DNA from 3 places in the Peribacillus sp. TE19612 genome. Region 3 is predicted to be linked to each of the others. Evidence: predicted binding sites of a transcription regulator. Region 3 holds the regulator's gene; each other region holds the start of a gene.
The links. The regulator Rex, encoded in region 3, represses fermentation and respiration genes when NADH is low (regulators of the CRP and FNR family bind a similar motif). The targets are predictions, from matches to a motif close to TTGTGAAATATTTCACAA.
Positions count from the first base shown of each region.

Region 1: the regulator Rex is predicted to act here: its motif matches at 4,839-4,856, upstream of qoxA (cytochrome aa3 quinol oxidase subunit II).
Region 2: the regulator Rex is predicted to act here: its motif matches at 4,372-4,389, upstream of ACZ9AO_RS21810 (DUF1641 domain-containing protein).

Region 1 covers NZ_JBWCCL010000005.1:252,993-261,400, forward strand. The annotation lists gene ACZ9AO_RS11340 (YfmQ family protein) at 138-587, opposite strand; gene qoxD (cytochrome aa3 quinol oxidase subunit IV) at 887-1,171, opposite strand; gene qoxC (cytochrome aa3 quinol oxidase subunit III) at 1,173-1,769, opposite strand; gene qoxB (cytochrome aa3 quinol oxidase subunit I) at 1,769-3,715, opposite strand; gene qoxA (cytochrome aa3 quinol oxidase subunit II) at 3,790-4,719, opposite strand; gene ACZ9AO_RS11365 (hypothetical protein) at 5,802-6,116, opposite strand; gene ACZ9AO_RS11370 (S1C family serine protease) at 6,372-7,607, opposite strand; gene ACZ9AO_RS11375 (hypothetical protein) at 7,801-8,408, opposite strand, start outside.
Region 2 covers NZ_JBWCCL010000014.1:72,933-81,340, reverse strand. The annotation lists gene ACZ9AO_RS21835 (sugar kinase) at 1-95, shown strand, start outside; gene ACZ9AO_RS21830 (MFS transporter) at 98-1,381, shown strand; gene hxlA (3-hexulose-6-phosphate synthase) at 1,378-2,010, shown strand; gene hxlB (6-phospho-3-hexuloisomerase) at 2,007-2,558, shown strand; gene ACZ9AO_RS21815 (NAD(P)/FAD-dependent oxidoreductase) at 2,670-3,851, opposite strand; gene ACZ9AO_RS21810 (DUF1641 domain-containing protein) at 3,891-4,322, opposite strand; gene ACZ9AO_RS21805 (hypothetical protein) at 4,644-4,814, shown strand; gene ACZ9AO_RS21800 (hypothetical protein) at 4,877-5,032, shown strand; gene ACZ9AO_RS21795 (DJ-1/PfpI family protein) at 5,251-5,835, opposite strand; gene ACZ9AO_RS21790 (Lrp/AsnC family transcriptional regulator) at 5,986-6,417, shown strand; gene ACZ9AO_RS21785 (STAS domain-containing protein) at 6,546-7,376, shown strand; gene ACZ9AO_RS21780 (GNAT family N-acetyltransferase) at 7,581-8,105, opposite strand; gene ACZ9AO_RS21775 (hypothetical protein) at 8,264-8,408, shown strand, end outside.
Region 3 covers NZ_JBWCCL010000026.1:596-9,003, reverse strand. The annotation lists gene groL (chaperonin GroEL) at 1-589, opposite strand, end outside; gene groES (co-chaperone GroES) at 648-932, opposite strand; gene ACZ9AO_RS25295 (lysostaphin resistance A-like protein) at 1,266-1,991, shown strand; gene ACZ9AO_RS25290 (YdiK family protein) at 1,988-2,200, shown strand; gene ACZ9AO_RS25285 (redox-sensing transcriptional repressor Rex) at 2,229-2,888, opposite strand; gene moaC (cyclic pyranopterin monophosphate synthase MoaC) at 2,922-3,428, opposite strand; gene ACZ9AO_RS25275 (ABC transporter ATP-binding protein) at 3,562-5,481, shown strand; gene tsaD (tRNA (adenosine(37)-N6)-threonylcarbamoyltransferase complex transferase subunit TsaD) at 5,760-6,773, opposite strand; gene rimI (ribosomal protein S18-alanine N-acetyltransferase) at 6,770-7,222, opposite strand; gene tsaB (tRNA (adenosine(37)-N6)-threonylcarbamoyltransferase complex dimerization subunit type 1 TsaB) at 7,244-7,936, opposite strand; gene tsaE (tRNA (adenosine(37)-N6)-threonylcarbamoyltransferase complex ATPase subunit type 1 TsaE) at 7,936-8,388, opposite strand.

The DNA.
Region 1 (8,408 bases), on a different contig from region 3:
GGTCTCCCTTGGACTCGCTTTTCCCGCAGGAGTCTCGCATCTTCCGTTCCAATCAACTTTGTTTTAAAATTTAGTTAGAACCCTTTTGTTTGCAAACTCAAAGACGGTCTTTTAAGGACCGTCTTTTTAATGTTCTATTAAACTAAATTTCTTATTAATGGGATGGAACGTTCTTGGAGGCTATCGGAAAACAGACTATAAGAAATGAGCTTCTTCTTGTACTGTTTAACTACATCCACGCGGTCGCTGTAAATATATACAAATAACCTAACATCCTTTTTGCCTCTTTTAGTATCAATGACCAATGGAGTCCCGCTGTTCTCTGGATGTAAAAACAATTGCTCGTTCCCTGGGAATATATGATTTTTCTTCAAAAACCTAGCGTTATTAAAATAATTAATAACTTGAATTTTTTTTTCACCTTCCAAACGTTTTCCGTCAAAGGTTACGATCGCATTCCCGCCACTAATTTCTGCGTGTATTTTAAATTTGCTGATAATCCAATTAACTGCATCGGTTGGAAGACAGGAAACCAATATTTTTAACAAACTTAAGATAATTGTCAAAATCAAAACCGGCAAAGTCAATTCATCATCTCCGCTACATTTATAAATTAATTCTTATATAACTTATTATATCAAAAGTTGCTGACTGTTTTTCTTAGTAGATGTGTCCGTTCTATTAACGTTTCACTTTAGTAAAACATTTCACTTAAACGCACGGGCGCGCTTCGAAAGTGTAAATATAATATTGCGAAATGGTTATACTAAACAATATGGTTTCGATCACATCCTTGTTAACAAACTTCCATGAGTGAAATGGATAGAACGGTATAAAAATCAAAAAAACTGGGCGTCATCAAGACGCCCAGTTTTTCCGGAATCGATTATTGATATCCCCAAATCATTGTTAGCATTGTACCGAAAATTGTAACCAATGCAACGAACAATCCGTAATAAACGTTTGTATAAATCGATGCCTTATCTTCAGACTCACCTGCGTGCATGAACATAACTAATTGAAGTGCAGCTTGCATGAAAGCTGTAACAAGAAGGATGATCATAGCCATTTTCAGTGAGAGATCAAACATAATAACTGATAGTGCGACCAAAGTCAGGACTAGTGAAAAGGCAAATCCCATAACTTGGCCCCGTGGGAATAATTCTTTCATATTACATCATTCCTTTCAGGTAGACGAAACTGAAGATGAAAATCCAGACAACGTCCAAGAAATGCCAGTAAAGTGAAAAGATGAAAGCCTTGTTTGTTGTTTCTGGAGTCATACCGCGCTTTTTGATCTGCATGATGATGAAGGTTCCCCAGAATAAACCAAGTGTAACGTGAGCTCCATGCGTACCTAGTAATGTAAACAAACTAGATAAGAAAGCACTTGTTTGAATGGTTGCTCCTTCATGTACATACTCCACGAATTCATAAATTTCGACTCCCAAGAAGCCTAAACCAAGAATAAGGGTGATGATGAAGAAACCAATCGTTGCTTTCTGCCTTCCAAGTCTCATTGCATTGATTCCAAGACCAATGGTAAAACTACTGGTTAAAAGAAAGATTGTTTGAAACATCAGGGTTGGGAGTTTAAAAAGATGTTCCCCTGTTGGACCATTTCCAGTTCCATCAACTAATACAAAATAAGTGGCGAACAGTGTAGCGAAAAGAGCTATTTCTGCTCCTAGGAAAATCCAGAATCCAAAAATCTTTAAGCGATTTTCTTCCGTGCTATATTCTAGTGGCAGCGAGTTATCTATTTTCATTACTTAGCACCTCGCAATTTATTTTCAGTTTCTTCGATCTCTTCAACAGAGATATAACGTCCGTGATCTTTTTCGAATGAACGGTGAATCATACAAGCAAAGATACCGATCGTTGCAATGATTGCAATGATCCACATGCTGAATACCATCGCAAAGCCCCAAACGAAGAAGATACAGCTCATGATAAACGGCACACCACTGTTATTTGGCATATGGATCTTTTCTACTTTACCGCCAAATAATTTAAAGCCTTTTTTCTTTGCATCCCAGAATGCTTCTGTAGAATCAACTGTTGGCACAACTGCAAAGTTATATTCAGGGATTGGAGTATGTGTAGCCCACTCTAGAGAACGCGCATCCCATGGATCGTTTGAAATATTTCTTGACGCATAACGAGTGCTCCAATAGATATTGTACACAATAAGTGCAAAACCTATTGCCAAGCCAATCGCTCCAACGAACGAGAGCATATTCAATGGACCATACCCTGTTGATTCAGAGTACGTATACATACGACGTGCCTGCCCATCTAAACCAGTGATGAACATCGGGAAGAAGGTTACATTAAAGCCGATTGTAATGAACCAGAACGACCATTTCCCAATTTTTTCGCTCAACATGAAACCGAACATTTTTGGCCACCAATACGTGAAACCAGCTAGTACGGCAAATACAGTACCAGGGATTAAAACGTAGTGGAAGTGAGCTACTAAGAACATTGTATTATGGTATTGGTAGTCAGCACTTGCCATTGCAAGCATTACCCCTGTTACCCCACCGAGTGTGAAAATCGGAATGAAAGCTAAAGAGTAAAGCATTGGAACGGTAAATACGATTTTACCTTTCCAAAGTGTGAACAACCAGTTGAAAATCTTAACACCAGTCGGGACGGCAATTGCCATCGTGGTAATCGAGAAGATACCATTAACCATCGCACCGTGACCCATTGTATAGAAATGGTGAGCCCATACAATGAAAGACAGAGTAGAAATAGCTACCATGGAGATAACCATCGAATTATACCCGTACAGGTTACGACGTGCAAATGTCGAAATGATTTCACTGTAAATACCGAAAGCTGGAAGAATTACTATATAAACTTCAGGATGTCCCCAAACCCAGAACAAGTTAGCCCAAAGCATATCGCTACCGCCATTGGCCATCGTAAAGAATTGAGTTCCGAATAGACGATCCATTGTCATCAACGCAAGTGCCACTGTCAATACAGGGAAAGCGAAAACGATAATGAAGTTAGTGATCAAGATAGACCATGTGAACATTGGCATTTTCATTAAGTTCATGCCAGGTGCTCTCATTTTCAAGATTGTTACGATAAAGTTGATACCAGTCAGTAATGTACCGATACCTGCTATTTGAAGTGCAATCGCGTAATAGTTCGAGCCTACTGATTCACTGAAATCGTTACTTGCCAGCGGGAAGTAAGATGTCCAGCCTGCATCAGGGGAACCACCGACTACGAAAGAGATGTTAAATAGCATTGCCCCCATGAAGAATAACCAGAAGCTTACTGCGTTCAGACGTGGGAATGCTACGTCACGCGCTCCAATTTGTAATGGTGTAACAATGTTCATTAACCCAATGATAAATGGCATAGCCATGAACAGGATCATGACGACCCCGTGTGTTGTAAATACCTCATTATAATGCTGTCCATCCAAAAGACCGTTATCTGGAATAGCCGTTTGAGCACGCATCATAAGAGCATCGACGCCACCACGGAAGAGCATAAGCAGTGCTGCCAAAATGTACATGATACCAATACGTTTATGGTCAACCGTTGTTAACCACTCACGCCATAAGTAACCCCATTTTTTAAAATAGGTAATTCCGGCAACAACCGCAATCATGGTTAAACCAATCGCAACCATGGATGCATAAATCGCAGGACTTGGATGAGGTACGGCAAATCGATCAAAGTAATCCATACTTTTGTGACTCCTTTCAGGAAAATATTCCTTATCTTGTAAACCTAGTTGTTTTATCGAACGAAAATTAATTCTTAGTGATCATGATTCATGTTGCTGTGTTCTGAATGTTCCTTGTGTGAATCCTTGGAATCATGTTCTTCAGTATCAGAAGATCCGTGGTCATGACCAGCATTTTCCCCTTCAGGAGCTGGTGAAAACTCTAAGTGAGTTCCAGTGTAAGTGGATTGTCCCACATGACCAGGTTTTAATAATTCATTGAATTTTTCCTCAGTAATCGGTTTAGCAGTAGCTTTAATTTCATCTACCCACTTATCGTATTCTTCTGCAGAAAGTACATTAACGTTGAACGTTTGCTGAGCAAAACCTGAACCACTGAAGTTTGAATTTCGACCCATATACTCTCCTGGTACATCAGCTGCTAAGTGCAACGTGTTAACCATGTCCGACATCGCGTATTTTTGTCCTCCAAGTTGCGGAATCCAGAAACTTGAGATTGGACCGAATGAGTAAAGTTTAAATTCAATTGGTCGGTTAGTAGGTAAAAACAGATAGTTGACTGTTTCGATATCTTCTTCCGGATAACTAAAATGCCACTTCCAGTTGGAAGATGAAGCGTAAATAATTAAAGGTTCTTGATCTCCGTATCCTTTAGGTGTTGCCTCAACTTCATTTGTTGTTTTAACAGTTACAACGGATAGGAAAGCGACGATTAAAATTGGGATCGCAACCCAAATTATTTCAAGAACCTTACTTCCTTCAATATGAGGCGGTTCATAATCATCACGTTGTTTGGAAGCACGATATTTCATTATCATGAAAATATACAGTACCATAACGACAAGGACGACAAAGGCCATTGTCCATATCGAAATCATAATAACATCTGCTTGTGTTGCAGCTACTGGCCCTTTAGGGTCCAAGACCATTAATGGGTTATCGCAACCGGTTAGCACAGTGGCAATAGTAAAAAGTATAGTTAATAGAGCCCATTTTATTTTCATAGTACTACCCCTTTCTTACATAATAAAATTCCAATTGGTAATTATTCGGACAAAGTGTTACCATGTTCACAAACCCCGACATACCAATATTAATCCCAAGTCTAAAAAAAGACAATACAAAGTGACATCTGTCACATAAAGTTCATTAAAGAGCAGTAAGAAGATGGTAAATGAACTGAAATGTTCGAAAATCTTCAGCAAATGAAATATAATAATTGTTTAATAACATACCTATGGAAATTCACTTATCAGTACAGGATTGCATAAATTACCGATCCACTATCCGTTTATTACTACTCTAATATAATGAAATGAAAATTCCTCATTATACTCACCGTGTATATTGCCTCAACCCCACTCAAGAATATGAATGATATTACCTATCCTGTCAAGTAGGTGTTTATCGTTGGAAAACATGATTTAAAACGGATTTTTTATACTCGGCCATGGAAGTTGGTAAATGATAGCCGCACTGGATACGATGTTGAATCCAGGCCTCAAACCTCTTAGGATCCAACACTGGTCAATATTATATATATATAAGGAAACAACGAGTGTGTAATGAGGCTCTTTCCCTCGCAATACTCATTGCCCTGTCAGTATTCCTAAACATGCTTTAGCAGTAGTCATGGATGAAATAATTCAGGGGTCGGTCAAACTTATTGCAACTGTTCATGTTTATCAGTCAGCAGGCATTCAACTCCTCCTTTGGAACCCACGACTTCCTTATTGCATCTTCAAGTAAAAGTACAAAAAAAAACCACAAAAAAAGGACTTTTGAAAAAATGTCCTTTTCTCGTGGATATAGTTCAAAATGTAAAGTTAGAACTTCCTGCGTACGGGCAGTTCTGTTTGGATATCCAAGCACATCGTATGCATTCAATGAAAGGGTTCCTTAAAATATTTTAATACATAACGAGTGCCGTGTATTGTATTAAAATTTAATCGTTACAAATGATATGAAAGCGCATTCAATGATTGGAATCAAATTGGCTCCCTGTTAAACGAATCAGCTAGTTTTGTTCAAACATGTTAGTGAATCTGATGATAGTAAGCCAGTTCATTACGCTATATTCTCGGTTTTAGTTACTGAATTCCGTACTTCTTTTTGTATGAGTTTTAGCCTTTGATTTCATTTTTATGATTTTAGTCGTTTCCGGTTCAATTCTTTCACCTTTATGTGTATTCATTACCATTTCTTCTGTCAGGACAAAAAATATACCAACTAGAAAAATGGCAGCTGCACTTAGTGTGATGGCGATTCCAACAACGGTAAATATATAATCCTTATTGTAATCGCTTACAAAAAAGCTTAAAGCAAAAATAATAAATCCGATTACACAACCTGTGCCCGATACCCATTTCACTGCATCTAACATCTTCTGATTAGCTTCCATAATTTCATCCCCTTTCTTTCTATTTTATGACATTTCACAAATTTGTCAAATCTTTTCTATTTTTTAACATATTAACGATGAAAACCTTGACAAATAGAAGCCGCTACCATTCACTCTTAGGTATTCAAGACTATATGAAAAATATGTAAAACAGTGCAAATACACTATCTATTTTTCCGATATTAACCTTTTGTATACTATTAAAAACTTCTAAATAAAAGGCCCCTGATGAATGATCAGGGGCCTTTTCTCTTTCTATGGTTTTTGCAAGGTTATCGTTACCGTTTTCTCTTCAGTACCTCGATATACTTTAATTTTTACTTTATCGCCGATTTTCTTATCTGTATATAAGTATTTCCTTAATGCTGCGGCAGTATTTATTTTTGTTCCATCAATATCAACAATGATATCCTGTTGCTTAAGCCCTCCGTTCGCCGCTGCCGAGCCCGCTTCTATACTCGTCACCATTACGCCGGATTCTGCAGCTTCTGGAACATTTTGAATGTAATATTGCGGCAGTTCATCTATACTGGCCAAGCTGACTCCTAAATACGGACGCGTGATTTTTCCATTTTCAATCAGTTCCGTAACAATCGGAATCACATCATTACTTGGTATGGCAAACCCTAAGCCTTCCACACCGTTTTCGGAAATCTTCAGACTGTTTATGCCGATCACTTCCCCAGCGGTGTTGATCAATGCACCGCCGCTATTACCAGGGTTGATCGCTGCATCTGTTTGAAGGACATCAAGGGCCCACTCCCCGTCCGAGGTATCGACTGAAATGGTGCGTCCGGTCGCACTTACGATTCCTTGTGTAACCGATCGTGAAAAATCAAGTCCAAGTGGGTTGCCAATTGCCAATACTTCTTCACCTGGACGCATGCTATCAGAATTCCCGAATTTAATTCCCTCCGGTGCTTTCGAGGAATCAATTGTCAAAACCGCCAAATCCGTCAAAGCATCAGCCCCGACAACAGCTGCCGTTGCCTTTTGTCCGTCATACAATGAAATTTCGACTTCCTTAGCTCCTTCAATAACATGATTGTTCGTGATGATATAGGCTTTCCCATCAGCTTTTTTATAAATGACCCCTGAGCCAGTTCCGCTCTCTACCGTTTCGCTCTCCGTGCTTTGCCGCTGGTACGGGTTCTGGCTTTGCATCTCCTGTAAATTCACGACCCCTACAATCGATTTGGATGCTGATTCGACCATCTCTGCCCTATCATTTGAATCCGTACTTGCCGATAACTTTTCCGCCGTGATACTTTTATCCTTTTCAACACTGTCCGTTTGCTGTATTCCTGCCGTTTCGGTTGAATCATTCACTGAACTTTTCCCTTGATCTATAAAGTCTCCGCCAAATAGAAATACAGACGATGTAACCATAGAAGCAACCGTTCCGGAAACAAGGCTAGTTATCCAGAGAGACTTACCCTTTTTCCGTTCTGCGTTGACTCTGACTTGCTCCTCACCATTATAATTCTCCATCTTTATCCCTCCTATGATTGTCCTTTACTTGCCTCAATCATAAACAGGAAATATTAAAAATTTCTTAAGAAAATAAAGAATTAGTCTGCCTTTTAACAAAAACCATAAAATTTTATCGAATCCTGTATGTTTCCGCACCACAAAATAAAAAAAGGCCACAACAGGGGCCTTCAATTCGACCATTCAGTTATCCTTACATGACTTCATAAACTTCTTTGGTCTCCTTATTCACGCCATACCAGCCCCAAGTGGTTTTGTGGCCGCTTTTCTGACTAGGTTCATCTACCTCGAAAACATGAAAAATATAATCTCCCTTTTCGGCATCATGATCATATTCGATTTGTAAATGTGAAAAGTTTTCCATATCCACGTAATCCTTCACAAGCTTCTCCGCCTGAGATTTACTTAAGGCACGATCCGAATCCTTGCTTCCTTCTTTGCTTTTTGTATCCGTTGCCGCCTCATCTTCTGCTTTGGATCCTTCCTCAGTTGTTTCCTCCGCCGGTTTCGCTTCATCATTTCCCACTACTGCTTCTATCGTGGCTGAGTCTGAAACCGGGTGCATTTCCGCCGCCTTTGAAACCATTTGTTTACCTTCCCGATATTTTGTTTTATATGCGGTTGCTTCTTCAAAATCTTTTTTGGCCGATTCAAAATCCTGTTCGTCGTATTTCTTCATTCCACTCGCCAGCAAACCGGAAAGATCCAATAACTCCCTTGATTTAGGTGTTTTTCCTTCTTTATAAGCTAATTCAAATGCCTCGTGGGCTTCTAAATAATTTTCCTCATTCAACTGACTTT
Region 2 (8,408 bases), on a different contig from region 3:
CGATAGGGGCCAAGGCCGTGATGTCTTCCGGAGATCACGAAGGCCTCCCTAATATGGAAGAGCTAGAACACTTTATGAAAAAAGGAGTGCTTTAATCATGTCTCAATTACAAGTAGCTTCGAGAAAAAGGTGGATGAGATTGATCCCCCTAGTGTTCATCACATACAGTCTCGCCTATCTCGACCGTGCCAACTATGGGTTTGGCGTAGCGGGAGGAATGGGGGAAGACCTTAATATCACAGCCGGGGTATCCTCCTTTCTGGCCGCGCTGTTTTTCCTTGGTTATTTCTTCTTTCAAGTTCCAGGTGCACATTACGCAGAAAAGAAAAGTGCCAAAATCCTGATTTTTTGGAGCTTGATTCTCTGGGGAGGACTGGCGACATTGACGGGGATGGCGACAAGTGTGGCATGGCTCTATCCGATTCGCTTCTTGCTTGGTGTTGTTGAAAGCGCTGTTATGCCCGCGATGCTCGTTTTCCTAAGCCATTGGTTTCTAAAAGAAGAACGCTCCCGGGCCAACACCTTTTTGATTCTGGGTAATCCAGTTACTGTATTGTGGATGTCGATCCTTTCCGGCTACCTATTGAAGGCATTCGACTGGAGATGGCTGTTCATCATTGAAGGACTTCCGGCTGTCCTTTGGGCGTTTATCTGGTATAAGCTCGTCAATGACCGTCCCAAAGATGCCAAGTGGCTTACAGATCAGGAAAAGCTAGATATGGAAGCGACCCTCCAGAAAGAACAGGCTGCATTAAAACCTGTTAAAAATTATAGGGAAGCTTTTAAGTCAAAGCAGGTCATCGTGCTCAGTATCCAATACTTCATGTGGAGCATCGGGGTTTATGGGTTCGTCATGTGGCTGCCGTCCATTATTAAACAAGCGTCGAGCATGGATATAGTGGCAACGGGCTGGCTTTCATCCGGACCTTATTTGTTAGCGGTCATTTCGATGCTGGCACTATCCTATTTTTCGGATAAAACATTAAATCGAAAAACGTTCGTTTGGACATCGCTGCTTGTGGGGGCAATCGCATTCTTCGGTTCCTTCATGCTCGGCACATCGAATTTCTGGCTTTCATATGCCCTGTTGGTTATTGCAGGCGGTGCGATGTATGCACCGTATGGACCGTTCTTTGCCATCATTCCTGAAATCCTCCCAAGGAATGTGGCTGGCGGAGCAATGGCCCTGATTAATAGTATGGGGGCGCTTGGCTCATTTGTAGGTGCCTATTTCGTCGGATATTTAAACGGATTGACCGGCGGGCCCGGAGCATCCTATATTTTCATGGCGGGATCTTTATTGATTTCAGCGTTACTCACATTAATGGTTAAAAAGCCTGCGGTTACGTCAGTCAAGCAAATGGAGGCGGTTTCGTCATGAAAATTCAGCTGGCGTTGGATCGCATGAATATGGAGGAAGCCATTGAAATGGCACGAAGCGTGGAAGCCTCGATTGACTGGATTGAGGTGGGGACTTCCCTGATTAAAGAATTCGGAGTGAATAGCATTAAAGAAATGAAAAACCACTTTCCGGATAAAAAAATCGTTGCCGACATGAAGACGATGGACAATGCGGCTTATGAAATGGATCTTTGCTTTCAAAGCGGGGCTGATGTAGCTACGGTAATGGGGGCTGCTTCAGATGTAACCATCCAAAAATGCCTGGAAAAAGCGTGTGAATACAAGGGGCAGATCATGATTGATTTATTGAATGTATCCGATACCCGGCTTGAGCAATTACGGATTTACAGGCAGGCGATATTCTGTGAGCATGTAAGCAAGGACAGACAGGAAAATTCGGGTCATGCCATGATCAATATGAGAAATCATGCTGGGTCCTTGAGGGCTGCAGCAGGAGGGATCACTCTTTCGTCCTTGCCTGTAATGATCAGGAAGGGGCTGGATGTCATCATCGTTGGCTCGGCGATTACAAAAGCAAAGGATCCCGCAGAAGCTGCCCGTCTATTTAAGGAAACGGTGAATGGGAAGAAAGGTGTGAAGGAAGTTTGAATAAGGAAATTGGGGTTATTTTAGAAGAAATGAACGGTGTATTTCAAAAAATGGACGAAGGGGTAACGGATGCGCTCCTAAAACATTTACGGTCCGACACCAGGATCTTCATCGTGGGTGAAGGCAGATCGGGCTTCATGGCCAAAGCCTTTGCGATGAGATTGATGCACCTTGGCTTAAACGTCTATGCAGTCGGGGAAACGATTACTCCTTCTATTTCGAAAGGCGATCTGATCATAGCCATTAGCGGGAGCGGCTCGACCAAAAGTGTGATATCCGTTGCAGCAAAAGGCAGGGAAGTGGGCTGCAAGGTGTTTTCGATCACGACGAATGACCAATCGGAATTAGCGAATGTCTCTCATGAGGTCTTGGTCATACCGGCAGCAACGAAGAATCGCTTGGAACATGAAACGAAAAGCGTCCAGCCGTTAAGTTCTTTGTTTGATCAATGTGTACATGTTTTATGTGATGCAGTTTGCTTGGACTATTCATTAACGGAGTCCATAAGCCACGAGCTTACTTATTTCAAACATAGTAATGTAGAGTGAAATATGGCGGGACCCCTTCAGCGGGTTCCCGCCTTTTTTGATATGAAAAATGCCCTTACTCCCAAACGGGAATAAAGGGCATGAACCGTGAACATGTCACGGCGATTAGAATTAATAAGCCAGGCTGAATAGGGCTTTGATGTGTGATAGGTAGCGAACATTACTTGCTTCTTTCATCAATGTAGCCGGCAGACCTTTAAGGGACGTGTTATTGGCCCCAACGGTTGCCACCGCATCCTTACGGCCTAGGCTCGCAAGTGTACCTGAGTTTACAGGTGAGAATTCTTCAAGTTTCTTGCCTTCAAAGGCTGCATATAGGTTGTATCCAACAAGCTCACCCATTTGCCAAGCATTTTGTGCAGTAGGAGCATATGGACGGCCGCCTTCTGGAGGGAACGCAACGGCACTGTCGCCGACAACGAATACGTCATTATGGGATTTGGATTGCAAATACTCATTGACGGTTGCTTTGCCGCGATCCACTTCAAGGCCTGATTCGCCTACGATAGGAAGAGCCGCAACTCCGCCTGTCCAAACAAGCGTATTGGCCGTTATCGTTTGTCCGTCTTTCAATTCGATTTGATTTCCTTTAACACCCGTTACAGGCAGACCTGTCAAGAATTCAACGCCGCGTGCTTCCAAGCTTGTCATGGCACGTTCGATTAAGTGATCAGGCAGGACCGGAAGGATTTTTGGACCAGCTTCCACAAGCTTGATTTTCAAGTCCTTGAAGTCCACTCCGAACTTTTTGGCGATTTTAGGGAAATGATCCACAATTTCACCGATTAACTCAACGCCCGTCAATCCGCCGCCGCCGATCACGATGGTTGCGTCCGCTTCATTATTCGTTTGAGAATATTCGCGGATGCGATCTTCGATATGTTTGTAAATCTTGTTAGCATCATTTACGGATTTCAAGACCATGCTGTTTTCCTCAAGTCCCGGAATGCCGAAGAATCCTGTTTGGCTTCCCAAAGCAACAACCAGGGCATCATAAGATAATGTGGAACCATTGGCAAGTTTCACTTCTTTATTATCAACCGAGAATGACTCCACTTTGGAAATGACAAGGTCGATATCTTTTCCTTTGAAAAGCTTTTCCAACGGAATGGAAACGGCTTGTTCAGAAATGGATCCGCCTGCAAGACGGTGCAATTCGGTGATGATTTGGTGCGTTGGAAATTGGTTCACCACTGTAACCTGCACTTCATCTTTATTGTAATATTCACGTACGGATAAAGCAGATAGTAATCCTGCGTAACCTGCACCTAAGATGACGATTTGTTTTGACATAGTTAATCCCCCGTCCTTACTGATTGAAAGTTTATCAAATTATTTTTGGTTTTTACGTTCTGCAGAGACTTCAAGAAAAGCTTGGGCGAAACGGAAAAGCTTTTGTGCTTCCGGATCTTTCATCATCCTTAACAGACCAAAAAGACCGATCACATCATTATTCGCTTCTGCACGATCCTTAGCTTCGATGGCATTAGCCGCAAGTCCTTTCACTGAATGGACCACAGGTGTCGCGATCTCCGAAATGGCGCTGACCGTATCATTTTTCAACACATCATCAGTTGCAACCGATTGAGCGAAATCATAAGACTTTGTTAAAATATTCACTAACTCAGTTAGTTTTGGTAACTGCTCGACTAAAGTGTTCAATGATTCCTGAACCTCAGGCTTTAATAATTGGTCCAGTACATCTAATTGTTTTTGGCGGGCATTAAGTTGTTCAGTTTGTGATTGGGTAATCGTTTCTGACATATCCAATTCTCCTTTGCAATAAGCATTTTGTTGATGTAATTAGAAAAACTTGTAAAATATTACACAATGTGAGACAAGAAAAAATACTAACAAAAATGTAATAAAAGCTAAACTATAGTATATCCCTTTAGTGGCTTGAAAACAGCTGATTTTTTAAAAAAGATTCATAAAATCATCTTTTCCTGTTTATTTGAAGTACAGATTTTAACGAAAATTACCTGTTTTTTCCTAAAGTTTACTTTAAGAGGGTGTCTGCCATCGACGCCTGTCATACATATTTCCATCTTGATTTGCCATCCTAAATGATGGAGGTGAAAAAATGTGACTGATTCAGAATCTAAACTTACAGAAGAGAATAATGATAAGAAGCTTCATAAACTGGTTGGCAGTATGGAATATACTAAAGCGCAACTAATGGAAGGTATGAATGGAATTTCTGAAGTTTACCTCAAAAACAGCGAGGAAGGCACATCGGAAACACCTGATAAATAATATTGTTGTGTAAGCATACTTAAAATAACAGGAAAAACTGGCTTGAGGAAAACATACAAAGCGTGGAAGATAAATTCGCCAATGGTGAGCTGGATAGTCTCGATGTCATTCGCCGGTATGGTGTCATCATCGATTATGCAACGAATAAAGCCTTGCCGAAATCAACAAAACAGTTCCGTGCATCCATGAAAACCCGTTCATTGGCTTATTGGAAATAACGTGAAACAGGTTCCGAATTCACTCGGAACCACAGACTGCAGATCAAACTCGAAGAATAGTGAGTTTGGTCTGCACTTTTTAGTTGAAAAACGTTCCAGATGATTGGAATGGAAGGTTCTAGACTCCTGCGGCAAAGCGCGTCTAAAGGAAGGTCCCACGACCGCCTCTGGATAAGTGAGTGCCTGGAGCGGAAATCAATATCCCTATCGTGTCATTCTTAATGGAAGCCCATCAATTCCTTCACATGTTCACAATTAGCTTGTGAAGTGAGCATTTCCAAGAGCGTAAAGGCAACATCGAAAGCTGTGGATGGATTGTAGGATGTAATGATATTGTCCGTGACGACAATCGGTTCGTTCACGACAATCGCCCCAAAATCTTTTAGCTGCACCTGTCTCTTACTGGTTGGATGGTTGTATGTTGTGGCTTTTCTTCCATTCAATATCCCGCTTTTTCCTAGTGGGAGGGAACCTACACAAATGGTAGCGATGATTTTGTTCTTATTATGAAAATGCTTGATCACATCAAGAAACCTCTGATCATAGGCATCCTCATAGAAACCGGCTTCTTCAAACCCTCCTGGAATGGCCAAAGCATCGTAGTCATCAAGGTTCACTTGATCGAGGGTCAGTTCGGGCTGCACGATGAAATTCCAGGTGCATTTCAATCGTTCGTGAAGTCCCACCGTAACCAGGTCAGTGGTGCCATCACCCTCTAATTTATTCCACCCCAATACATCTGTAAACACACTTGCTTCAACCGCTTCGAATCCATTGGATAGCAGCATCAATACTTTTTTCATAACAGCATCCCCCTTATTTATATTTGAATTAATTATATAAAAAGCAAATTCCCTAATACATACGATTAATTACGTATTCATCACATTTCTTTTTATTTTATAATGTATTTGAAAGGATTCTGTTAATAATAAAAAGTGGGGGCGATTGAGTTGGATCGAACGGATAAAAAAATACTTTCCTTGCTGGAGAATAATGGGCGCATGTCCATGAAAGAACTGGCACAAGAAGTGTCCTTAACGGCTCCAGCAACGAAAGAACGTGTGAATAAATTAGAGGAAAGCGGAGTGATAAAGGGATATAAAACGGAAATATCACTTGAAAAACTTGATAGGAGCATTACGGCATTCATATTATTCGAAACGGATAGATGCAAGGATTTTTATCAATTTAGCTTGAGCCATCCCGAAGTTCTGGAATGCCACCGGTTAGCCGGTCAATACAGTTATCTTATTAAAATAAGTACATATTCGATGGAAACGCTGGAAGACTTCGTCGATGAAGCCATTAAATACGGGAAATCTTCCACCCATCTGATCTTTTCTTCCGCATCGAAAAATGTTTTTTCAGGAGAGGAGATTTAACCGGCTTCAACACATTTACTTTCCTTCTCTTTAATATATGAGCAATTAGCAGGAAATAACTCCACGCATATAGAAAGTAAATAGTAACAAAAATCACAGTTGGATGTTCAAAAAGGGAGTGGAGAAGAGTGAGTTTTGTTTATGATGAAGATAAAATAATGGAATTCCTTTTGCAGAATAAAAGTGAGTTTGAAGAATATCTTTTATCAGCAGCGGTCAATGTCAGGGATAAAATCGAAGAAATCCTTCTGATTGGAAATGTCGATCTTTTGAATAATGCACATAAGCTTGTCCGTTATATAGTGGAGCAGAATGAAACGGATTTGATTGCCTTTGCCGAACAAGAGGGAGTTACGTGGGCAACCCACTCCTTGACGCTTTCATTCAAGCTGGAATGGATTCAGGCCCTTCGCAGAACGCTTTGGACCTTTCTTTATAAGTTCGAACAAGAAAAGAAAGCGTTCATTGAGGATTCCAAGGTCTTTTTTGATTTAGAGAAAATAGTGAATGAAAAGGTTGATGATTTTCTTAAATCCTTTTTCGTCAGTTACTCCGATTACAAAGACAAATTGATACTCGCTCAGCAAAACTTGGTGGAAAATCTATCCGTCCCGATCATTCCCGTCACTTCCACCACCTGTGTCCTTCCGTTAATTGGGACAATCGATTATTCACGAATACAGATAATCGAAGAAAAGGTATTGATGGAGATAGGTAAACTGCGGATACAAACCTTGATCTTGGATTTGTCCGGTATCATCGAAATCGAAGTTGAAAGGATCAATGATTTGATGAAAATCCTCGATGGAACGGCAATGATGGGATGTAAAGCTGTGGTGACTGGATTACGCCCAGAGGTTGTTACGAAAATGATCCGTTCAGGGATTCAGCTCGAAAATAAAGCAGAAACAAAGGGTACGCTGCAGCAGGCCTTGAAGGACTATCTTGTAGTTACCTAAATCGTGAAGTGGGAGTCGCCATGTTTAGGTGACTTTTTTTTGTAGGTAATTTGGAATATAAAGGAAGATTATTTGCGATTTTATCCTGTCAAAATAAGTAAATGGAATGGGGGAAGGATGCTCCGGACAGAACCGAATCTTGGTAAATTCGCACCCTTTCCGCCGACTGTCGCGAATTTCTTCAGGTGCAACCTTCCAAAGGTTTCACTTCAGCAAGGAATAGACATATGTATCATGAGGAATCCCGTTTTGGTAAATATAACTCCTTAATACTCCTTCCTGGATGAAACCCAGCTTAAGCAAGAGCTCACTTGATGGCTGATTTTCCAGAAAAACGACCGCGCCGATACGGGTTAAATCAAGGTCGGTGAAACCGTAGGCGATAGCTTCCTTAAGCGCTTCTGACGCAAATCCTTTGCGCCAATGTGCTGGATGGATTTCATAACCGATTTCCGCCCGCCTGTATTTGGGACTGTGGGCATGAAAACCGATGGTGCCAATCAATTCCTGTGTATCTTTTCTTTCAATTCCCCATCGAACGGCTCGTTTTTCATGATAGTTTTTCGCAAAGGCTGCTACAATATCCTTGGCTTGTTCGACATTCTCCAATGAATCCTGTCCATAAAAGCGGGTGACTTCATCTTTTGATAAGCATTGGAAAAGAGCTTCCGCATCACTTTCACGAATTTCCCGTAAGCGCAACCTTTCCGTGTTCAATTCAGGAAACATTTTTTTCCCTCCTCATAAATCAGTTTTCTATCTATTCGGTCCCCACAAAGGTTTTTCCTTTATTATGAAGTGTTTATTTTGCCGGTATTTTCGGTGGTAATCGGACAAGCTAACATTAGTTCAATATAAAAAAACATTGGATGAAGGGGAGATAGATCATGGGAAAAAAACATCGCAACCGCATCGCTTCACCAAAAAAGAATAACCATATACCGAAAGCGGATATCATTGCAGAACATGAAGCACACGGTAAGGAATATTCTGCAAATAAACGAAAGAACGGTCCTGGTTCCAATACAGATT
Region 3 (8,408 bases):
ATCCACGATCGAATTGCATACCTTCTACTACGTCCAACTCAGTTGTGAAACCTTTAGACTCTTCGATTGTGATGACGCCGTCGTTACCAACGCGCTCCATTGCTTCCGCAATCAGTTGGCCCACTTCTTCATCAGCTGAAGAGATGGCAGCAACTTGTGCGATTGATTCTTTGTTTTCAACAGGTTTGGAAATGGCTTTCAATTCTGCAATTGCTGAATTGACCGCTTTCTCGATTCCTTTACGGATACCCATTGGGTTCGCACCAGCTGTTACGTTTTTAAGACCTTCACGGATCATCGCTTGCGCAAGAACCGTTGCAGTAGTTGTACCGTCACCAGCTACGTCGTTTGTTTTGCTTGCTACTTCAGCAACCAATTTCGCACCCATGTTTTCGAATGCATCTTCCAATTCGATTTCTTTAGCGATCGTCACACCGTCATTTGTGATAAGCGGCGAACCGAATTTTTTCTCAAGAACCACGTTACGACCTTTTGGTCCAAGCGTTACTTTAACTGCATCTGCAAGTGCGTCCACACCGCGAAGCATGGAGCGGCGAGCTTCTTCACTAAATTTAATTTCTTTAGCCATTTATAAGTACCTCCCTAAAATTTAAGAAAATTTTCGTTCAGTTAAGTATGATGTATAATTAGCCGATAACAGCTAGAATGTCGCTTTCACGTAAAATTAAGTATTCAGTGTCTTCGTATTTAACTTCAGTACCTGCATATTTTGAGAAGATAATTAGATCGCCTTGGGCAACCTCTAAAGCAACACGTTCGCCATTTTCAAGGACACGGCCAGTACCAACTGCTACTACCTTACCTTCTTGTGGCTTTTCTTTAGCAGTATCAGGAAGAACAATACCGCTTGCAGTTTTTTCTTCAGTTTGAACTAGTTCAATAATAACGCGATCACCTAATGGTTTTAACAAGTGAAACAACCTCCTCATATTCTCTTGATAATTTGTTTCATGATTATTAGCACTCTTCATCATCGAGTGCTAACACATTTATAATATTAAATAAACCGAGCCTTTTTTGCAAGTATCTTATTGAAAATTTTTTATTAATTTCTGATAAATTACGGGTAAACTACTTTAGCATAATGATTTCCTAAACATAGTCATTGAAATGTCATGTTAGGGGTACCTTTAAGTGGTGTTCTGCCCCAATTTTTGATACCATTTTGTAGTATGCGTTTATAGATTGTCCCCATGTCAGTAACGTTCCAAGCGGATGGGTGACTATAAAAGGAGTTTTCATTTTTGAAAAAAGAATATTGGTTCGTCATCATCACTTATATTGCCATGCAATTATCCAGTATTGTCGGGGTACCCATTTTCATGCTGATCGGGTCTTATACCGGAATGCCGACTGATGAACTCGAAGTGAAATCTGCAGCATACTGGATAGTTTTCAGTTTTCTCGCTGCTTTATTCTTGATTCTTTTTTTAATGAGAAAAGATATGAGGGAAAAGTTGGACACGAGAAACCAAACTTCCGTATCCATGTCCATATTATGGGCAATTGCAGGAGTGTTCATGGCTCTTTTTGCGCAAAGCATTGCCGGAAGCATTGAACAAATGCTTGGGGTGGAGTCTGAATCTGAAAATACGCAGCTACTCATTTCACTCATTTACAAAGTCCCCATGGTCATTTTCGTCACTTCAGTAATTGGACCTATATTGGAAGAATTAATTTTCCGTAAAATCATTTTCGGATCACTTCATAAACGCTTTAACTTCTTTATTTCAGCTTTAATCAGCTCAGTTATTTTCGGCTTGGCGCATGGTGAATTTGAACATCTTCTTTTATATACGGCAATGGGCTTCACTTTTGCTTTCCTTTATGCGAAAACAGGCCGCATTCTCGTTTCCATGAGCGCTCATATTGCGATGAACACGCTTGTTATCATCCTTCAAGTGGTATATCGGGAGGATATTGAGAAGATGCTAGATACTGCACAGGCCTTCATCGGAGGTTTATTATGAAACGTCAATCACCATTATTCATGGGCATCATTTATGCAGGCTTAGGAGCTCTTTTTACCGCTATCGCAATTCAAACCGTCAATTCTTCAGGATGGGGACTCTTTGCCTACATACTTGTCCTTATTGCGACTCTTGATTTTGGATCGGGATTGCGCATGATCATGCTGCACTTTAAGATTAAAGCCGCACAAAAAAATAAGAAAAAATAAAAAAACGCTGCATAGCTGCAGCGTTTTTTCATTCCTCCAAAGCGGCTTCTTCCACTACCGGATAATGTTTCAGGAAGTAGATGAGCGACTGAAGTTCCACGGCCAGGTCAATGTGGTGGACCCTTATGGATGGCGGCACGGTCAGCCGTGCAGGTGTGAAATTCAATATTCCTTTTATGTCAGCTTTGACTAGACGATCGGTTATCGTCTGGGCTACCTGTGCAGGCACTGTCAATATAGCCGCAGTAATATTATTTTCCTGCAATAGTGTATCGATTTGATCCATATGGTAGATGGGCACATCAGCTATTCGCTTGCCGACCTTTTCTTCAGAAACTTCGAAAGCCATTTCAATTTTTGTATTGTTATTTTTCATGAAATTGTAATTTAAAAAAGCGGTTCCTAAATTCCCCACTCCGATTAAAGCGACTTTGGTCAATTCGTCTTGATCTAGTGTTTTCCTGAAGAAGGATAATAAATAATTGACATTGTAGCCGTAGCCTTTTTTCCCAAGCGCGCCAAAGTAGGAAAAATCACGGCGAATGGTAGCAGAATCCACTTTTACGGCTTCACTTAGCTCAGCCGAGGAAACTCTTTGTTTGCCTGAGGAATGTAAGTTCTTTAAAAATCGATAATACAATGGCAACCTTTTGGCTGTTGCCTGCGGTATCTTTGGGTCATGGTTCATTGTTCTTCCCCGCCTTCACACATGCTTTTCAACTTAATCTCTATCTGTTCGTTTTACTTGCCTTTTATAATCGCTACTAGACACTCCGCCTGTTTTCTCCACTAAGAATGTAGGCCCGATCACCATTCCCTTATCAATGGCCTTACACATGTCATAAACAGTCAAGGCAGTCACGGATGCAGCTGTTAACGCTTCCATTTCCACACCTGTACTCCCTTTTGTCTTAGCTTCCGTTTCAATCCTAAGCCTATATCCTTGTTCTTCTTTTTCCCAATCAAAGGCTATATTGACCCCTTGCAGAGCAATGGGATGGCACATCGGAATTATATTGGATGTATTTTTGCTGGCCATGATTCCTGCAACTTGTGCAACAGCCAGTACATCACCTTTTTTCATTTTATGGTTCGTGACCAATTCATATATTTCATCATTCAATAAAATGCTCGACTGAGCCACTGCCGTCCGGGTTGTTTCAGGCTTAGCACTCACATCGACCATTTTGGCCCTGCCCTGTTCATTAAAATGCGTTAAGTCTCCCATTTAAGTAACCCCTCCTAAATCATACACTATTATTCCACTTTATGTAACAGCTTTTCTTTCAGCTTGGAACCAAGCTGTTGCCGTTATTAACTAAAATACGTTAAACTAACAGTAATCAATTGAGGTGAAATCTATGATTTTATTACAAATCAATCAACTATCGAAATATTATGGAGCTGAACTTATTTTATCAAATATGAAGCTCGAAGTTCAAAATAAAGATCGAATTGCCCTTGTCGGCCGAAATGGCGCCGGCAAATCCACTCTGCTAAAAATCATTGCCGGGCAGCTTTCCCATGATGGCGGTGAAATAATCAAACCAAAAGGCGTCACCATCGGCTATATGGCCCAGGATACTGGATTGGAATCCGAATTGACCATTTGGGATGAAATGCTTACTGTATTCACTGATCTTATAGAGCAGGAAAAGGAACTGCGTCGCCTTGAGGCTGATATGGCCAGACCTGACATCTTTGAAAACGAAACGGTTTACCAAAAAGTGCTGAATGAATACGACACTTTGATGGTGGCATTCAAAGAGAAGGGCGGTTATCAATATGAAGCGGATATCCGTTCCGTATTGCATGGTCTTCAGTTTGCCGACTTTGACTATTCTACCCCAATTTCCACTTTAAGCGGCGGGCAAAAAACAAGGCTTGCATTAGGTAAGCTGCTTTTAAGGAAACCGGATATATTGATTCTGGATGAGCCGACAAACCATTTGGATATCGAAACCCTCTCTTGGCTTGAACAATATTTACAAGGCTACCAGGGAGCTGTCCTCATTGTTTCCCATGACCGCTATTTTTTAGATAAAGTAGTAAACCTGGTATATGAGATTTCCCGGAATAACATGAAAAAATACCATGGTAATTATAGTTCTTACCTAGAGGGAAAAGCGGAAGCTTATGAGCGGGACATGAAACTGTTCGAGAAACAGCAAGGGGAAATCGAAAAGCTTCGCGATTTTGTCCAACGTAATATCACAAGGGCTTCCACAACGAAAAGAGCACAAAGCAGACGTAAACAGCTCGAAAAGATGGATGTACTGGACAAGCCGCAAGGTGATGAAAAATCCGCGAATTTTTCTTTCCAGATTGAAAGGCAAAGCGGAAATGAAGTACTCCACCTCCAGGACCTGGCTATCGGATACGAAGGGGAAACGGTATCAAAGAATATTAATTCCCGGATGACAAAAGGAGAGAGCATAGCTCTTGTCGGACCAAATGGAGTTGGAAAATCAACTTTATTGAAAACGATCATTTCCAAGCTGCCTGCCCTTTCTGGGGATTTCCGTTTTGGAACGAACGTAGAAGTCAGCTACTACGATCAAGAACAGGCTAACCTTGTTTCCAATAAACGCGTACTCAATGAATTATGGGACGACTATCCCCTTAAACCGGAAAAGGACATTCGCACCGTACTCGGTAATTTCCTATTTAGCGGGGACGATGTTTTGAAAACCGTTTCCACACTAAGCGGGGGCGAAAAGGCTCGGCTTGCTCTAGCCAAAATGATGATGCAAAAAGGGAATTTTTTAATTCTTGATGAACCAACGAACCATTTGGACCTCGATAGTAAATTGGTGCTTGAAAATGCATTAATTGATTATCCTGGAACTATTCTATTCGTCTCACATGACCGTTATTTCATAAACCGGATAGCAACGAAAGTGATAGAGCTCTCCAAAGACGGCAACGAAGAATTCCTCGGTGATTATGATTACTATCTAGAGAAGAAACAGGAGCAAGCGGAAATCCAAGCACTTGAACAGCAGGATCAGGCTAAAACTTTAGATGCGGCTGTAGAAAAAACAAATTACAAAATTGATAAAGAAGCAAAAAAAGCTGAACGCCAGCGAAAACGGCGCATTGAGGAAATCGAGGCAGCCATGGAGCTTCTTGAAACCGAAATAAACGAATATAATGACCTCCTATGTGATCCAAATGTTTTTCAGGACCACGAAAAAGTAATGGAAGTCCAAACAAAACTTGATCATGCACAAGAAAGTTTGGATCAGCTTCTCGAAGAATGGGCTGAACTGGAAGAATGATAAAAGACCGAGTCATTGACTCGGTCTTTTTCTTTCCCAACCAAAGTGTCGCTTGAAAGTTATCCACAAACTTGTTAACAAACCACTTACCGCTCATTAGCCATTAATTTGAGTTATACACATTATCCACAGAAACATATCCACTTATCCACAAGAATATCCCTTTATACACATGCAGGATGATTATCAAAAAAACTTTATCCACAGAATATTCTATTATTTTATTAACACGATAAAAAGACAGGATGCCAAAGTGAGGGATCCTGTCTTATCGTCCATTAAAATGCTTCTATATCCAATCCAGGATTTCCGTTCAAATCCAAACCGGATCGCTTTCCCTTTTCAAACATTACACTGCCAGCAGCACCAATCATGGCAGCATTGTCTGTACAAAGATAGAGGGGCGGAATGGATATATCCATAGGTAAATCCTTAAAAGCTTCCGTTAATGCTTCCCTAAGGCCTTTATTTGCCGCAACTCCTCCAGCAAGCAATACCTGTTTCACATTAAATTCCTTTGCAGCCTTCACAGCTTTCATTACAAGCACTTCTATCACGCTTGCTTGGAAACTTGCCGCTAAATCTTTAGGTTCAATTTTTTCCCCGCGCTGTTCTGCATTATGCAAAGTGTTGATTACCGCTGATTTCAACCCGCTGAAAGAAAAGTCATAGCTGCCATCCAACCATGCCCTAGGCAGTTTTAAGGTTGGTGAGCCTTCTTGCGCAAGCATATCAATATGAGGCCCGCCAGGATAAGGGAGCCCCAAGGTTCGAGCCACTTTATCATACGCCTCTCCTGCTGCATCATCCCGCGTCTCCCCGATCACCTTGAAAGAACCCGGTTCTTCTAAAAGCACCAATTCCGTATGACCTCCCGAAACGACTAAAGAAAGCGCAGGATATTCAATCTCCTGAATAAGCCGATTTGCATAGATATGACCAGCGATATGATGCGTACCGACAATCGGTATTCCATGTGCGAAAGCTACAGCCTTCGCCGCATTCACACCTATTAATAGAGCCCCTACAAGGCCGGGACCTTCAGTAACGGCAATGGCATCCAAGTCTTCATATGTCACACCCGCTTGTAGCAGCGCTTCTTCAAGAACAATCGTAATTTGTTCTACATGATGACGGGAAGCTATTTCCGGGACGACGCCGCCAAAACGTTTATGGCTTTCTATTTGGGAAGCCACGACATTACTCAGTATCTCCGTTCCATTTTTTATGACAGCTGCCGCAGTTTCATCACAGCTTGTTTCAATTCCTAATATAATTTGATTTTTTTTCATGAAAAATTCACCCACATAACATAAGCATCCTCTTGATTGTCTGTATAATAATTCTTTCGGATTCCGCCCTTTTGGAAACCAAGTTTTTCATAAAGCGAAATGGCTACGGCATTACTGACACGGACCTCGAGTGTCATCCTCACCACACCCATTGAAATGGAGATTTCAATCATCTTCCTGAGCAAAGCTTCTCCAAGCTTTTGCCCTCGGTATTCTGGTAATATCGCAATATTGGTGATGTGCGATTCATCAATCACGATCCAGGCACCGCAATAACCGGCAATTTTCCCTTCATCCTCTATCACCATGTATACAGCATATTGATTATGATTCAATTCATTAAAAAAGGCTTCCCGGCTCCAAGGCAAAGTAAAGGACTGCTTTTCCACGTTAAGCACCTGGTCGATATCTGCCGTATTCATCTTTCGGAACGTCAATGTTTTACTCATAATGATCGTCGCTTTCCTTGTTTATTTCCCCTGCTGTTCAAGCCACTTAGCTTCTGCTTCAGCCATGCGGATATAATTCGGTACAAACTGGTGAACATCCACTTTAGCCTTATCAAGACCAATGAAGGCCAGTTCGCTTGGTCTTGAATTATATGACTGTACTGGAGCAAATACCGCTAATTCGCCTAATGCATCGGTAATTGCATCCCGATGGATGTCCACATCTTGACCAACAAATAAAACAGGACGATTTAATTCCTTCAATTGATTCGCCCACTCAGAGGATAGAATATTACAATCTTCAATGACTGTCTTTAAAGAATCCTTTTCCATTTCATATAATCCAGTATAAATCTGCCCTCTTCTTGCATCGAACAAGGGAGATATTAACCCGTTAAAATAACGTCCATTAGCTGCTAAAACCTCTAAGCTGGAAACACCTGATAACGGAATCTGAAGCGTCCAGGCCAAGCTTTTCGCTATCGTCACTCCAATCCTGACCCCTGTATAGGAGCCTGGACCTTGAGCGACCACTATCTTAGTCAATTCCTTCGGTTTAGTATCACAGTCCCTCAACAGTGTTTCAATTGCTGGCATTACCCGCACCGAATGATTTTTCTTTAGGTTCGTCGTATACTCACCAATTACTTGATTCCCGTTTACAAGTGCAATCCCTAATGTGAAATTCGATGTATCTATAGCTAAAACCTTCATCAAATAATCTCCTTACATAACTTTACATATCGTTCGCCTTTGCCTTCCAAAACAATACGCCGGCTTGTATCGCCCAAACGATAGATATAAATGGTCAAGATTTCCTCTGGGAGGTGATCCTTTATTAAATGGGCCCATTCAACGACAGTCACACCATCACCATCAAAATATTCATCAAAGCCTAAATCTTCTTCCGATTCACTTACCCGATAGACATCCATATGATACAAAGGCAAGCGACCCATGTACTCCTTTATTATCGTAAAGGTAGGGCTATTCACCATTCTGGTAACACCCAATCCTTTAGCCAGCCCTTTTGTGAATGCCGTCTTCCCTGCACCCAAGTCACCTTCTAGAGCCAGCACATCTCCACTGGAAAGCTTTTGTGCCAATTTGTGCGCAAATTGCGCTGTTTCTACCTCATTCTGAGAAATCCATTCAACATGTTGCATATATCAATCACCTTTATCAT